Regions from separate parts of the Spirillospora sp. CA-142024 genome, predicted to be linked through region 2. Evidence: predicted binding sites of a transcription regulator. Region 2 holds the regulator's gene; the other holds the start of a gene.
The links. Region 2 encodes HspR, which represses chaperone genes until heat shock. Its sites were predicted from a motif close to ANTTGAGTCNNNNNGACTCAANT; they were not measured.
Positions count from the first base shown of each region.

Region 1: a site for HspR is predicted at 4,322-4,344, ahead of lon (endopeptidase La). Genes of this name have one in related genera too.

Region 1 covers NZ_CP192077.1:6,221,606-6,227,797, reverse strand. Annotated here, with positions in the region: gene ACQPZP_RS29540 (bifunctional helix-turn-helix transcriptional regulator/GNAT family N-acetyltransferase) at 1-133, shown strand, start outside; gene ACQPZP_RS29535 (hypothetical protein) at 1,005-1,955, shown strand; gene ACQPZP_RS29530 (hypothetical protein) at 2,019-3,641, opposite strand; gene ACQPZP_RS29525 (alpha/beta fold hydrolase) at 3,783-4,178, shown strand; gene lon (endopeptidase La) at 4,380-6,192, shown strand, end outside.
Region 2 covers NZ_CP192077.1:312,923-319,114, forward strand. Annotated here, with positions in the region: gene ACQPZP_RS01580 (serine/threonine protein kinase) at 1-895, opposite strand, end outside; gene ACQPZP_RS01585 (AAA family ATPase) at 1,026-3,995, opposite strand; gene ACQPZP_RS01590 (heat shock protein transcriptional repressor HspR) at 4,017-4,469, opposite strand; gene dnaJ (molecular chaperone DnaJ) at 4,469-5,638, opposite strand; gene grpE (nucleotide exchange factor GrpE) at 5,724-6,192, opposite strand, start outside.

The DNA of each region.
Region 1 (6,192 bases), 3.4 Mb from region 2:
GTGGACCACGGCGCTCCAGCGTCCCGCGCATCGCCTCTACGAGCGGGCGGGGTTCGTCCTGGACGAGGAGGAGCCCCCGGCCGAACGCTTCGGCGACGTCATCACCGGGCAGGTCTGGCGCAAGAAGCTGTGAACCGGGCCCGTGGAGGGTGTCGCGCCTCCACGGGCCCGGCTCCGCAGCGATCCCTACTGCGTGGGCGGCCGGGACGGGGGTCGGACGGAGTTCCGGCCGCCCGGGTTCACCGGCGGGACGCCGGTTCGTGTCGCGGCTGATTCCCACCTCCTCTCCGTGCCCGGCCGGACGCGGGCGATCGTCCGGCGTTCGGGGGAGGGCGCCGTCGCGGCGCCCGGATGCCTGCGGCCGGACCGGCGGCACGGCTCGCCGCCGCGGCCGGCCCGGCCGTCGGGGACGCCGGTGCCGCGGGGGCGGGCGGCACCGGGCCCAGGGGAGGACGATGACGCCGGTCCGGTCCGATACGGCCGAGGACCCGAGGTGTGTCGCCGTGTGCCGTCGCCGCGGCAGCCGCCGGGGGGCGGTGCCGGCCGCGGTTCGGCGCGCCGCGAACGCCCTCGGCCGTATCGGGCCGGGCCGTGCGGGGGAGGGACGCGAGGGCGGTCCGGATCTCACGCTCCGTGCGGTGCATCCGCCGCCTCCCGTCTCACGACCTGGGGCTTTGCCGCCCCGAGGTCTTCTCGTTCACCGTGTGTCACGATCTCGTTGCGTTAAGTACCCGCGCGTCATGCGCACGTAAACCGGCCCCCGCGCAAATAATCAAGATCGCGAAGCGTCCTTTACCTCCGCATGGTGCGAGCTTCCGGCCGCGGCAGATTCTCCAGTTTTTCGACTGGTTTAGTTGACAACCCGCCACCGCCCCGCACGGTCTCCCTTGCCGGTTCGCGGAACCGGTGGCCGACCGCTCCCAGAGCTCCGGCCACCGGTTCACACGACCGGTGGCTGCTCGCTCGCGGAGTGCTCGGCCCCTCACAAACAGAGGGGCGGACGCATGTCCTCTTCACCTGAACCTCGCCGGCACTTCGCCGGCAGAGGTCTCGTCGTTGCCGGCCTGTTATCGGCGGGCATCGGCTACGCGCTCACGACAGATTATCCGGCGCTGGAGGTCGCAGGACCGATGCAGTCGGTCGGTGCTGTCGCTCTCTGCACTCTGATGCTGTTCACAGGACGGTCTCCGTTCAGACGATACAGCGCCGTCATGTGGTGGCTGATCGCCCGTCTGGCGGCGGGAAACGCGATCGTGGCGGTCGTCTACCCTTTCGCCGTCCAGGGACTGACGCTGGGCACCGTCGCCGCCGTCGTGGTGATCGGCTACCTTTCGGTGGATCTCGCCGCGATCTGGCGGCTCCGTGCCACCGCGTGGGGACTCAAGCACCTGTGCGGCCGCGCACTCGTGCTGGGCGGGGTCATCATGCTCAACTGGCCGCTGCAGGGCGGGAGCGAGTCTCTGGGGATGCTGTGCGCCGTGATCAGCGCATTGTGTGTCTGGAACACGATCGACGTCCTGGGGCGGATGAAGAAGCACGGACTGGAGGACCAGGGCGCCGCCATCGCCAACCTGCTGGCCGCGCCGGTGCTCTTCCTGCCGGTGTCCGTGCGGCACGGTTCCGGATGGATGTCCTGGGACCTCTTCACCACGGCCGGTCTGGCAGGCCTGCTCACGCTGTTCCTGCCGGTCCTGCTGATCAACGCCGCGCTCCGTCGTTCCGCGAAGGGCGACGTGGCGATGATGCAGTCACTCTCGTCGCCGGTCCACGCCCTCGTGGCGCAGGTCGGCGCCGGGATGGGGTGGCTCCCCTCCAAACAGGGCCTCGCGCTCGGAGACTGGGCCGCCATCCTCCTGATCGCCGGCTCGGCCGTCGGAGTCTCCTCGCTCAAGGAGCCTCCCGGCGGTGTGCCCGGCGACAGGACGCGACACCGCGGCAACGCAAGACGCCGCTGACCCGCAACGGCGGGAAGGGAACCCCCCTTTCCGCCGTTGTACCTCGCCACCGAGCGCCGAGGTCTACACGGTGACAGGCCAGAGCCGCACGGTCCCATCGGTTCGGTCGGCGGTGGCGAGAAGCGTTCCGTCGGGGCTGAAGGCGACCGCGTCGGCGCATGTGCCGAGGACGCCGATTTGATCGCCGGTCGCCGGGTTCCACATCCGGACCGCGGCATTGGTCCAGCCGGCCGACCGGCCGGTGGCCACCAGGCGTCCACCGGGGTGGAACGCGACCGCGTCGGCGCCGCTGTTACCGAGGTCGCCGACATGTTCACCGGTCGCCGGGTCCCAGAGCCCGACCCTGTCGTTGCCGGCGGTGGCGAGGACGGTCCCGTCGGGGCTGAAGGCAAGGGCGTTGGCGCTCATCTCGAGCGCGCGGATGTGCTCGCCGGTCGCCGGGTCCCATATCCGGACCGCCGGGTTCCACCGCCTTGCCCCGTCATCGGCGGAGTATCGGCCGGCGGTCGCGAGCATCCGGCCGTCCGGGCTGAACGCCACGGCCTGCGGCTCTCCCCGGTCAAGATCACGAATGTGCGCACCGGCCCCGAGGGCCCACAGCGCGGCGCTGGCGAGAGACATGCCGTCAGGGCTGAACGCAACGCCCGCCACGGAGCCTTCTGCGCCGAGGTCGCGGATGTGTTCGCCGGTTTCCGGGTTCCAGAGCCGCACCCGCCCGCCGCCGTTCCCGGCCATCAGCATGCCGTCAGGGCTGAAGGCGGCCGCACGGGCGACGCCGAAGGCCGGCAGGGTGTGGAGATGCTCGCCGGTGACGGGGCGCCAGAGCAGGATCGTCTGGTCGTTACCGCCGCAGGTGGCGAGCATCGCGCCATCCGGGCTGAAGGCCAGCGCGCACACGTAGCCCCCGCCGGTGAGGTCGATCGCCCTGAGCTCCCGGGTCGGTCGTTGAGCGGACAAAACCGCGGCCAGGTCGCGTTCTGCGATGCGATCTCCTCCGGAAGCCAGCGCTCGAAGCTCGCTGATCGCCTCGTCCCGGCGGCCTTGGAGAAGCAGCAATCCTGCCCGTGTGCGCCGGCAGAGCGGGTGGTCGATGCCTCCCAGCAGGCCGATGGCCTCCTCGCGAAGGTGGAAGCGACCCTCCCGCCAGCCCTTGGCGATGTTCAGCAACGCCTGGTCGAGATCTCGGTCCCCGGCGGGGAAGGCGGTGACCAGCTTGACGGCCTCGCCGACACGGGCCGCCCGCCACAGCCTTTGAATGATCCAGCGCAGTTCTCTCCATGCAGCGGCGTCCCCGGAAGCGGCCCGCTGCTGGAGGAGGTCGATTCGCCCTTGGCTCGCCAGCCAAGCGCATACGCGCCATCGGTCATCCAATCGGGCCTTCCGCAACTCCGCCATGGCCTCCTCGACGCGTCCCCGGCCTGCCAGCAGACGTGCCAGCCGCCAGGTACCGCCCTCATTGCCGGCCTCGGCCAGTGGCCGCAGTTCGTTGATGGCTTCGTCGATCCGGCCCTGCCCCACCAACCAGTCGGCCAGCTGCCGGCGAGCGAACCGATCCCCATCGCCCGCACGCGTCCGGAGCTCGTCGATACGCCCCGCGCGAGCCAGCAGAACGGCCAATTGCCGCGCCCCCTGCGGATCCCCGGCCTCCGCCAGCCGCCGCAATTCCTCGATGCGCCCCGCCCTCATCAACCGCACTGCCTCCTGACGTCCGACAAGAGCACGGTCTGGGGGCGATACCGACCGGCGCGGGGAAGACCAGCTCACGATGAATTCTCCGGATCGGACCGGTGCGGGACGGGCGGCGTGATGCGGTCACCGTAATCCAAGATGACATTGCTGGGACACTCATGGGGTGCTCAGTTGGCGCTGCTGTACGCGTTGGAGCATTCCGAGCGACTGGACGGACTGGTCTATGTGTCCGGCACCGGAATCGATCAGAACGCCACCTGGCATCCCGAGTATGAGCGCAACCTCCGTGAAGCATTGGGTCCCGGCTCGGGACGCTGGGAGGCTTTGAGCCGACGGGACCGGACCGACGCGGAAGACCGGGAAATGTCGGTGTTGCAGTGGTCGGCGGACTTCACCGAGCGGGATCGGGCGCTTGAGCATGCGGACCGTATGGCGACCCCATGGTTCGGTGTCAATTTCGAGTGCAACAAGATCCTCAGTGCGGAGGGCAGACGCCGCTGGGGGACGCCGGAGCGCGGATTTCTCCGCTCTTGAAGGCGTGGACGAGCGCGTCGAAGACCGGCAGCGGGCCCCAGAGGCGCACCGGCCGTCGGACCGGGCCAGGTTCGCGTGGGCGGGACAACCGGGGTGATCGCTGAGAGCGAACGTTGCTGCGGAAACAAAATGCTGCTCCGTTTTCTTGAGTGTCTATGACTCAACTTGAGGTTGGGTCGACCTACGGACTTGGAGCTGAGCATGAGCGAGACCCTGACGCTGCCGGTGCTGCCCCTGGAAGACGGGGTCGTTCTGCCCGGCATGGTGGTGCCTCTGGACCTGTCCGAGAGCGGCGAGGTCCGGGCCGCCATCGAGGCCGCGCGGGCGGTGGCGCAGTCCAAGGGGCCGGGCATCCGGTCGGCGGGCAAGCCGCGGGTGCTGCTGGTGCCCAGGCTGAACGGGCAGTACGCCGGCATCGGGACGCTCGGCGTCATCGAGCAGGAGGGGCGGCTGCCCGGCGGTGAGCCGGGCGCGGTCGTCCGCGGCGTGCGGCGGGTGCGGATCGGGACCGGGACGACCGGGCCGGGCGCGGCGCTGTGGGTCGAGGGAACCGAGATCGAGACGCCGCCGGCGTCCGGGCGCGCGCAGGAGCTGGCGAAGGAGTACAAGGGCCTGGTCAGCGCGATCCTGCAGAAGCGGGGCGCCTGGCAGGTCGTGGACGTGGTGCAGCAGATCGACGACCCGTCCACCCTGGCCGACAACGCCGGGTACGCGCCCTACCTGACGGACGAGCAGAAGATCGAGGTCCTGGAGACCGTCGATGTGGTGGAGCGGCTCGACCTGGTGATCGGGTGGACGCGCGACCACCTCGCCGAACTGGACGTGGCGGAGACCATCCGCAAGGACGTCCAGGAGGGCATGGAGAAGACGCAGCGGGAGTTCCTGCTGCGGCAGCAGCAGGAGGCCATCCGCAAGGAGCTGGCCGAGCTGAACGGCGATCCGGCCGACGAGGAGGACGACTACCGGGCCCGGATCGAGGCCGCGAACCTCCCCGAGAAGGTGCGCGAGGCGGCGCTGAAGGAGGTCGACAAGCTGGAGCGGTCGTCCGACGCCTCACCGGAGGGCGGCTGGATCCGCACGTGGCTGGACACCGTCCTCGACATCCCGTGGAACGAGCGGACCGAGGACGCCTACGACATCGCGGGCGCCAGGGAGATCCTGGACGCCGACCACGCCGGGCTCGACGACGTCAAGGAGCGCATCGTCGAGTACCTGGCCGTGCGCAAGCGCCGTGAGGAGCGTGGCCTGGGCGTCGTGGGCGGCCGCAGGAGCGGTGCGGTTCTGGCGCTGACCGGTCCTCCTGGCGTCGGCAAGACCTCGCTGGGCGAGTCGGTCGCGCGGGCCATGGGACGCGAGTTCGTCCGTGTCGCCCTGGGCGGCGTCAGGGACGAGGCCGAGATCCGCGGTCACCGCCGCACCTACGTGGGCGCGCTTCCGGGACGGATCGTCCGCGCCATCCGCGAGGCCGGTTCGATGAACCCGGTCGTCCTGCTGGACGAGGTCGACAAGGTCGGCGCCGACTACCGGGGCGACCCGACGGCGGCGCTGCTGGAGGTCCTCGACCCCGAGCAGAACCACACCTTCCGCGACCACTACCTGGAGGTGGAGCTCGACCTGAGCGACGTGCTGTTCCTCGCCACGGCGAACGTGGTGGAGGCGATCCCCGGGCCGCTGCTCGACCGGATGGAACTGGTGCAGCTGGACGGCTACACCGAGCACGAGAAGGTCACGATCGCCCGCGACCACCTGCTGCCGCGCCAGCTCGACAAGGCCGGGCTGGAGGCGTCCGAGGTGGGCTTCGGCGATGACGCCCTTCGGCTGCTGGCGTCGGAGTACACCCGCGAGGCCGGCGTCCGGTCCCTGGACCGCTCGATCGCGCGGGTGCTGCGGAAGGTCGCGGCCAACGTCGCGCTGGAGAAGGCGGCGCTGCCCGTCCAGATCGGCGCGGACGACCTGAAGGACTACCTGGGACGGCCCAGGTTCACTCCGGAGGTCGAGCTGAGCAGGAACGAGC
Region 2 (6,192 bases):
GGCCCATGGGAGGCTGTGGCGAGGTCGCGGCCGGGAGCGGGCCGGAGGGCACCGGCGGGACGGCGACGGGCGACTGCGCGTCGGTCGCCGAAGAGCGTCCGCTGACCAGGCGCAGCATGACGTCCCGCATGAGGGGCCGCTGGGCGGGGTCCTTGGCCAGGCAGGACACCACGATCGAACGCAGCGGCTCGGGCAGGTCGCCGAGGTCGGGCTCGCCGCGGATGACCCGGTTCATGATCGCGGGGAAGGTGTCCGCGCCGAACGGCGGACGTCCCGTCGCCGCGAACGCCATGACCGAACCCCAGGCGAACACGTCGCCCGGCGCGCCGACGACCTGCCCCTCGAACTGCTCGGGGGCCATGTACGCCGGGGTGCCGATGATGCTGCTGGTGAGGGTGAGCGGGCCCGCCGTGTCCCGGGCGATCCCGAAGTCGATGACCCGCGGCCCGTCCGGGCCGAGCAGGACGTTGGACGGCTTGAAGTCGCGGTGGACGATGCCCGCGTCATGGATGGCGGCGAGGGCCGTGGCGGTGGCGACGGCGAGCCGCTGGAGGGCCGCCCAGCCGTCCCGCGGCCCCGCCTGCTGCAGGGAGGGGCCCTCGACGTACTCGGTCACCACGTACGGGCGGGACCCCTCGACGGAGGCGTCCAGGACCTGGGCGATGCAGAACGGGTCGACCCGCCGCGCGGCGGCGATCTCCTTGACGAACCGGTCCCTGACCCGCGGGTCGGCGGCGAACTCCTCGCGCAGCAACTTCACCGCGACGTGCGGCCCGCCGTCCTTGGAGGCGCCGAGGTAGACGACCCCCTGGCCGCCCATGCCGAGCCTTCCGACCAGCCGGTAGGTCCCCACCTCGGTCGGATCCTCGGGACGCAGCTGCTCGACTTCCGGCATGGGGGTGCCTACTCCAGATGATCAAGTGGTTACCCGCGCACCATAGCGCAAGCACCCCCCGAAGCGGCCCGAACCACAGATCTTGGTACACAAGGGACGGCGCGGACCCGGCGGGCCGGGTCCGCGTCCCTCACTTGGTGAGTGTCAGGCCCCGGGACGGCTCCACGGTGAGCCGGTCGGCGGCCTCGTCCAGGTCGACGATCACCGCGTCGCCGTCGCGGACGTCGCCGGACAGCAGCTCGCGGGCCAGCTGGTCGCCGATCGCCGTCTGCACCAGGCGGCGCAGCGGCCGCGCCCCGTACAGCGGGTCGTAGCCGGTCAGCGCCAGCCACTCGCGGGCGGCCGGGGTGACCTGGAGCGTGAGCTGCCGGTCGGCGAGGCGCTCGGCCAGCCGGTCGACCTGCAGGTCGACGATGCGGGTCAGCTCGTCGGTCGACAGCGCGTCGAACAGGATCACGTCGTCGAGGCGGTTGAGGAACTCCGGCTTGAACGAGTTCCGGACGGCGTTCCAGACCGCCTCCCGCTTCATCCCGTTCTCCAGCGTCGGGTCGACGAGGAACTGCGACCCGATGTTGGACGTGAGGATCAGGATCGTGTTGCGGAAGTCGACCGTGCGCCCCTGGCCATCGGTCAGCCGGCCGTCGTCCAGGACCTGCAGGAGGATGTCGAAGACCTCCGGGTGCGCCTTCTCCACCTCGTCCAGCAGCACCGCCGAGTACGGGCGGCGCCGGACGGCCTCGGTGAGCTGCCCGCCCTCCTCGTAGCCGACGTATCCGGGCGGCGCGCCGACCAGGCGGGCGACCGAGTGCTTCTCGGAGTACTCGCTCATGTCGATGCGGGTCATCGCCCGCTCGTCGTCGAACAGGAACTCCGCGAGCGCCTTCGCCAGCTCGGTCTTGCCGACGCCGGTCGGGCCGAGGAACAGGAACGAGCCGGTCGGACGGTCCGGGTCCGAGATGCCCGCGCGGGCGCGGCGCACCGCGTCCGACACGGTCTTGACGGCCGCGGCCTGGCCGATCAGCCGGTGCCCGAGCTCGTCCTCCATCCGGAGCAGCTTGCCCGTCTCGCTCTCCAGCAGGCGTCCCACCGGGACGCCCGTCCAGCTCGACACGACCTCGGCGATGTCGTCCGCGCTGACCTCGGGCTTGACCATGGTCTGCTCGTGGCCCGCGTCGGCGTCGGCCTCGTCCCGCAGCGGGGCCAGTTCCTTCTGCCACTGCAGGATCTGGGTCCGCACCGTGGCCAGCTGCTCGTACTTCTGGTCGCGTTCCGGCCCGGTGATCCCGGGCATGGCCGCGTCGATCTGCAGCTCCTCGGCCCGCGCGTTCGCGGAGTCGATCTTCTGCGTCAGCTCGCGGATCCGCTCCCGGCGCTGCTGGGCCCGCTGCTGCCGTTCCTCCAGCGCGGCGAGCTCGGCGGCCTTGGCCTCGATCTCGGCGGTCAGCGCCGCGAGCCGGTCCGGGTCGGCTCCGGAGGCGGCGAGCTCGCTTTCCTCGCCGCGCAGGTGCTCCACCACCCCCCGCAGCTCCTGGATGGCCAGCGACTGCAGTTTGAGCTGCTCGTCCTCCAGCGCCCGCTCCAGCCGCGGGATCTCCTGGACGCGGAGGCCGGCCGCCTCGTCCATGTGCCGGTCGCGCTCGGCCTGCTCGGCCCGCCCGCGGGCCTCGTCGAGCTCCTTCTTCAGGCGCCCGATCGCCTTGAGGCTGTCCTTCTCGCGCGCCCACCGGCCCTGCAGCTCGCGGAGCCGCTCCTCGCGGTCGGCGATCGTCCGCTCCAGCTCGGCGTACCGCTCCTGCTGGGTCCTGTCGCCGGCGATGCCGCGCGCGTCCAGCTTGAGCCGCTCCACCCGGCGCTGCAGCTCGTCGATCTCGACGGGCTGGGAGTCGATCTCCATGTTGAGCCGGGCCGCCGCCTCGTCCACCAGGTCGATCGCCTTGTCCGGCATGAACCGGCCGGTGATGTAGCGGTCGGACAGCGTCGCGGCCGCGACCAGCGCCGCGTCGGTGATCTGCACCCCGTGGTGCGCCTCGTACCGGCCCTTCAGACCGCGCAGGATGCCGATGGTGTCCTCGACCGACGGCTCGCCGACGAAGACCTGCTGGAACCGGCGCTCCAGCGCCGGGTCCTTCTCGATCCGCTCCCGGTACTCGTCCAGCGTGGTCGCACCGATCATGCGGAGCTCGCCGCGCGCCAGCATCGGCTTGAGCATGTTGCCCGCGTCCATCGCGCCCTCGGCCGCGCCCGCGCCGACCACCGTGTGCAGCTCGTCGATGAACGTGACGATCTGGCCGTCGCTCTCCTTGATCTCGTTCAGGACGGACTTGAGCCGCTCCTCGAACTCGCCCCGGTACTTGGCGCCCGCCACCATGGAGCCGAGGTCCAGCGAGATCACGCGCTTGTTCTTCAGCGACTCGGGCACGTCCCCCGCGACGATCCGCCGGGCCAGCCCCTCCACGATCGCCGTCTTGCCCACACCCGGCTCGCCGATGAGGACCGGGTTGTTCTTCGTGCGGCGCGACAGCACCTGCACGACGCGCCGGATCTCCGAGTCGCGGCCGATGACGGGGTCGAGCCGGTTCGACCGGGCCAGCGCCGTCAGGTCGACGCCGTACTTCTCCAGCGCCTGGTAGGTGCCCTCGGGGTTCTCGCTGGTGACGCGGGCGTGGCCGCGCACCTTCTCGAACGCGTCCAGCAGCGCCTGCGGCGTCGCGCCGAACTCCTTCAGCAGGCCCGCCGCCGGGCCGCCGTCCGCGGCCAGCCCGACCAGCAGATGCTCGGTCGAGACGTACTCGTCCTCCAGCTGCTGCGCCCGGTTCGCGGCCGTGTTGATCGACCGCTGCAGCTGCCCGGAGATCCGCGGCGTCGCCACCGTGGAGCCCTGCGCCTTCGGCATCGCGGCGAGCTGCTCCTCGGCCCGCCGCCTGACCACCTGCCAGTCGGCGCCGATCGCCTCCAGCAGCGGCACCGCCGTCCCCTCGGGCAGCCCGATCAGGGTCACCAGCAGGTGCTGCGGCTCGACCTCGGGATGTCCCTCGGCCGCCGCCCTGCGGACCGCGACCGACACCGCCTCCTGGCTCTTCTGCGTCAGCTTGTAGTCCATACCCGTCCCCGTGAGAGAAGATCAGTCCGAGTTGCGCTCGTGCCAGACCACGACGCTCGTATGCCTGATGGGCACGAGGTCGGCGCCGGGAGTGCCGCCCGGTTCCCCGTGCCGCCGCTGCTGCGCCAGCCGCGCCGCGACCGCACGGGTCGATTCGAGTTCGTTCGCGAGATCCTCGAGCGCCGCGTGCGCCTTGCCGAGCTCGTCGCGGAGCCGCACGTTGTCGCGCTGCAGCTCCAGGATGTGCTTGATGCCGGACAGGTTGATGCCCTCCTCCTGCGAGAGCCTCTGGATCTCGCGGAGCATCACGATGTCGCGCATCGAGTAGCGGCGGCCCCGTCCGGCCGTGCGGCCGGGGGACACCAGGCCCATCCGGTCGTACGTCCGCAGCGTCTGCGGGTGCAGCCCGGACAGCTGCGCCGCCACGGAGATCACGTAGACCGGAGTGTCATCGCCGAAGGGATCCATGACCATCACTCCTGTCTGGCCTGCTGGAGGAGGTCGGCGCGCAGGTCGTCGCCGGCGCCGGCGGTGCGCAGCCGGACCAGGGCCTCGCGTGACTGCTCGTCGAGCTTCTGCGGGACGTGCACGTCGACGGTGACGAGCAGGTCGCCCTTCGTCCCGTCGCGCCGGTTGGCGCCGCGGCCCTTCACGCGGAACTTGCGGCCGTTCGGGGTGCCCTCCGGCAGCTTCAGCGTGACGGGCTGCCCCTGGAACGTCGGGACCCTGATCTCGCCGCCGAGCGCCGCCTCCGGGAACGTCACCGGGACGGTCAGCGTCAGGTTGTCGCCGCTGCGGCCGAACACCTTGTGCGGGTTCACCTTGATGTTCACGTACAGGTCGCCGGCGGGGCCGCCGTTCTCGCCGGGCGCGCCCTTGCCCTTCAGCCGGATCTTCTGGCCGTCGGCGACGCCCGCCGGGATGCGGGCCTGGATCGTGCGGGTGCCGGTCGCCCGTCCGCTGCCGTGGCAGGTCGGGCACGGGTCGTCGACGACGAGGCCCCGGCCGCGGCACTCCTTGCACGGCTCCTGGAAGCCGAAGTTGCCGAGGTTGCGGGTCTCGTGCCCGGTGCCCTCGCAGTTCGGGCACACCCGCGGCACGGTGCCTGCCTTCGCGCCGGTCCCCCGGCAGCTGTTGCAGGCCGCCTCGCTGGTCAGCTTGATCGGGACGGTCACGCCGTTCATCGCGCGGCCGAACGACAGCGTCACCTCGGTCTCGACGTCCGCGCCGCGCCGTCCGCGGCGCGTCCCCGTCGGGCGGGTGCCCCCGCCGCCGCGGCCGAACAGGCCGCCGAACAGATCGCCGATGCGCTCGCCCGCGCCGCCCGCCTGCGTCCCGCCGCCCTGCTGGCCGAACAGGTCGCCGAGGTCGAACGGGAAACCGCCGCCCTGCTGGCCGCGGAACCCGCCCGGCATCGACCGGACCGCGTCGTACTCCTTGCGGCGCTTCTCGTCGGACAGGACGTCGTAGGCTTCCGAGACCTCCTTGAAGCGGTCCTCGGCCTCGGCGTCGCCCTTGTTGGCGTCCGGGTGGTACTTGCGGGCCAGCTTCCGGTAGGACTTCTTGATCTCCTCCTGCGAGGCCGTCTTCGCGACACCGAGGACCTTGTAGTAGTCCTTCTCCAGGTAGTCCTTGGTGCTCACGGCGCCCCGCCTTCTGCTATCGCCACTTGCCACATGTCTTCAGGGCCCTGCGGGGCCCGCCCCGGTGGGACGGGCCCCGTAAGGATCATTCGCCTGGTTCGTCGTCCGCGTCGCCGGGCTCGCCGCCGGACGCGCTCGGCCCGGCGTCCGGATCGGGATCGGCCACCGCGACCCGCGCGGGCCGCAGTATCCGCTCGCCGATCCGGTAGCCCGGCTGGAGGACGTCGATGACGCTCGTCTCGGTCACGTCCGCCGAGAGCGAGTGCATCAGGGCCTCGTGCACGACCGGGTCGAAGGGCTCGCCCTTCTCCCCGAACCGCTCCAGGCCGAGCTTGCCGGTGACCGCCTCCAGGCTCTCCGCGACGGACTTGAAGCCGCCGGTGAGCTCGTCGTGGTCACGGGCGCGGCCGATGTCGTCCAGCACCGGGAGCAGCTCGGACAGCACCTGCCCGAGGGCCTGCTCGCGGACCGCGACCCGGTCGCGCTCGACGCGCTTGCGGTAGTTGTCGTACTCGGCCTTCAGCCGCTGGAGGTCGGCGAGACGCTCCGTGAGC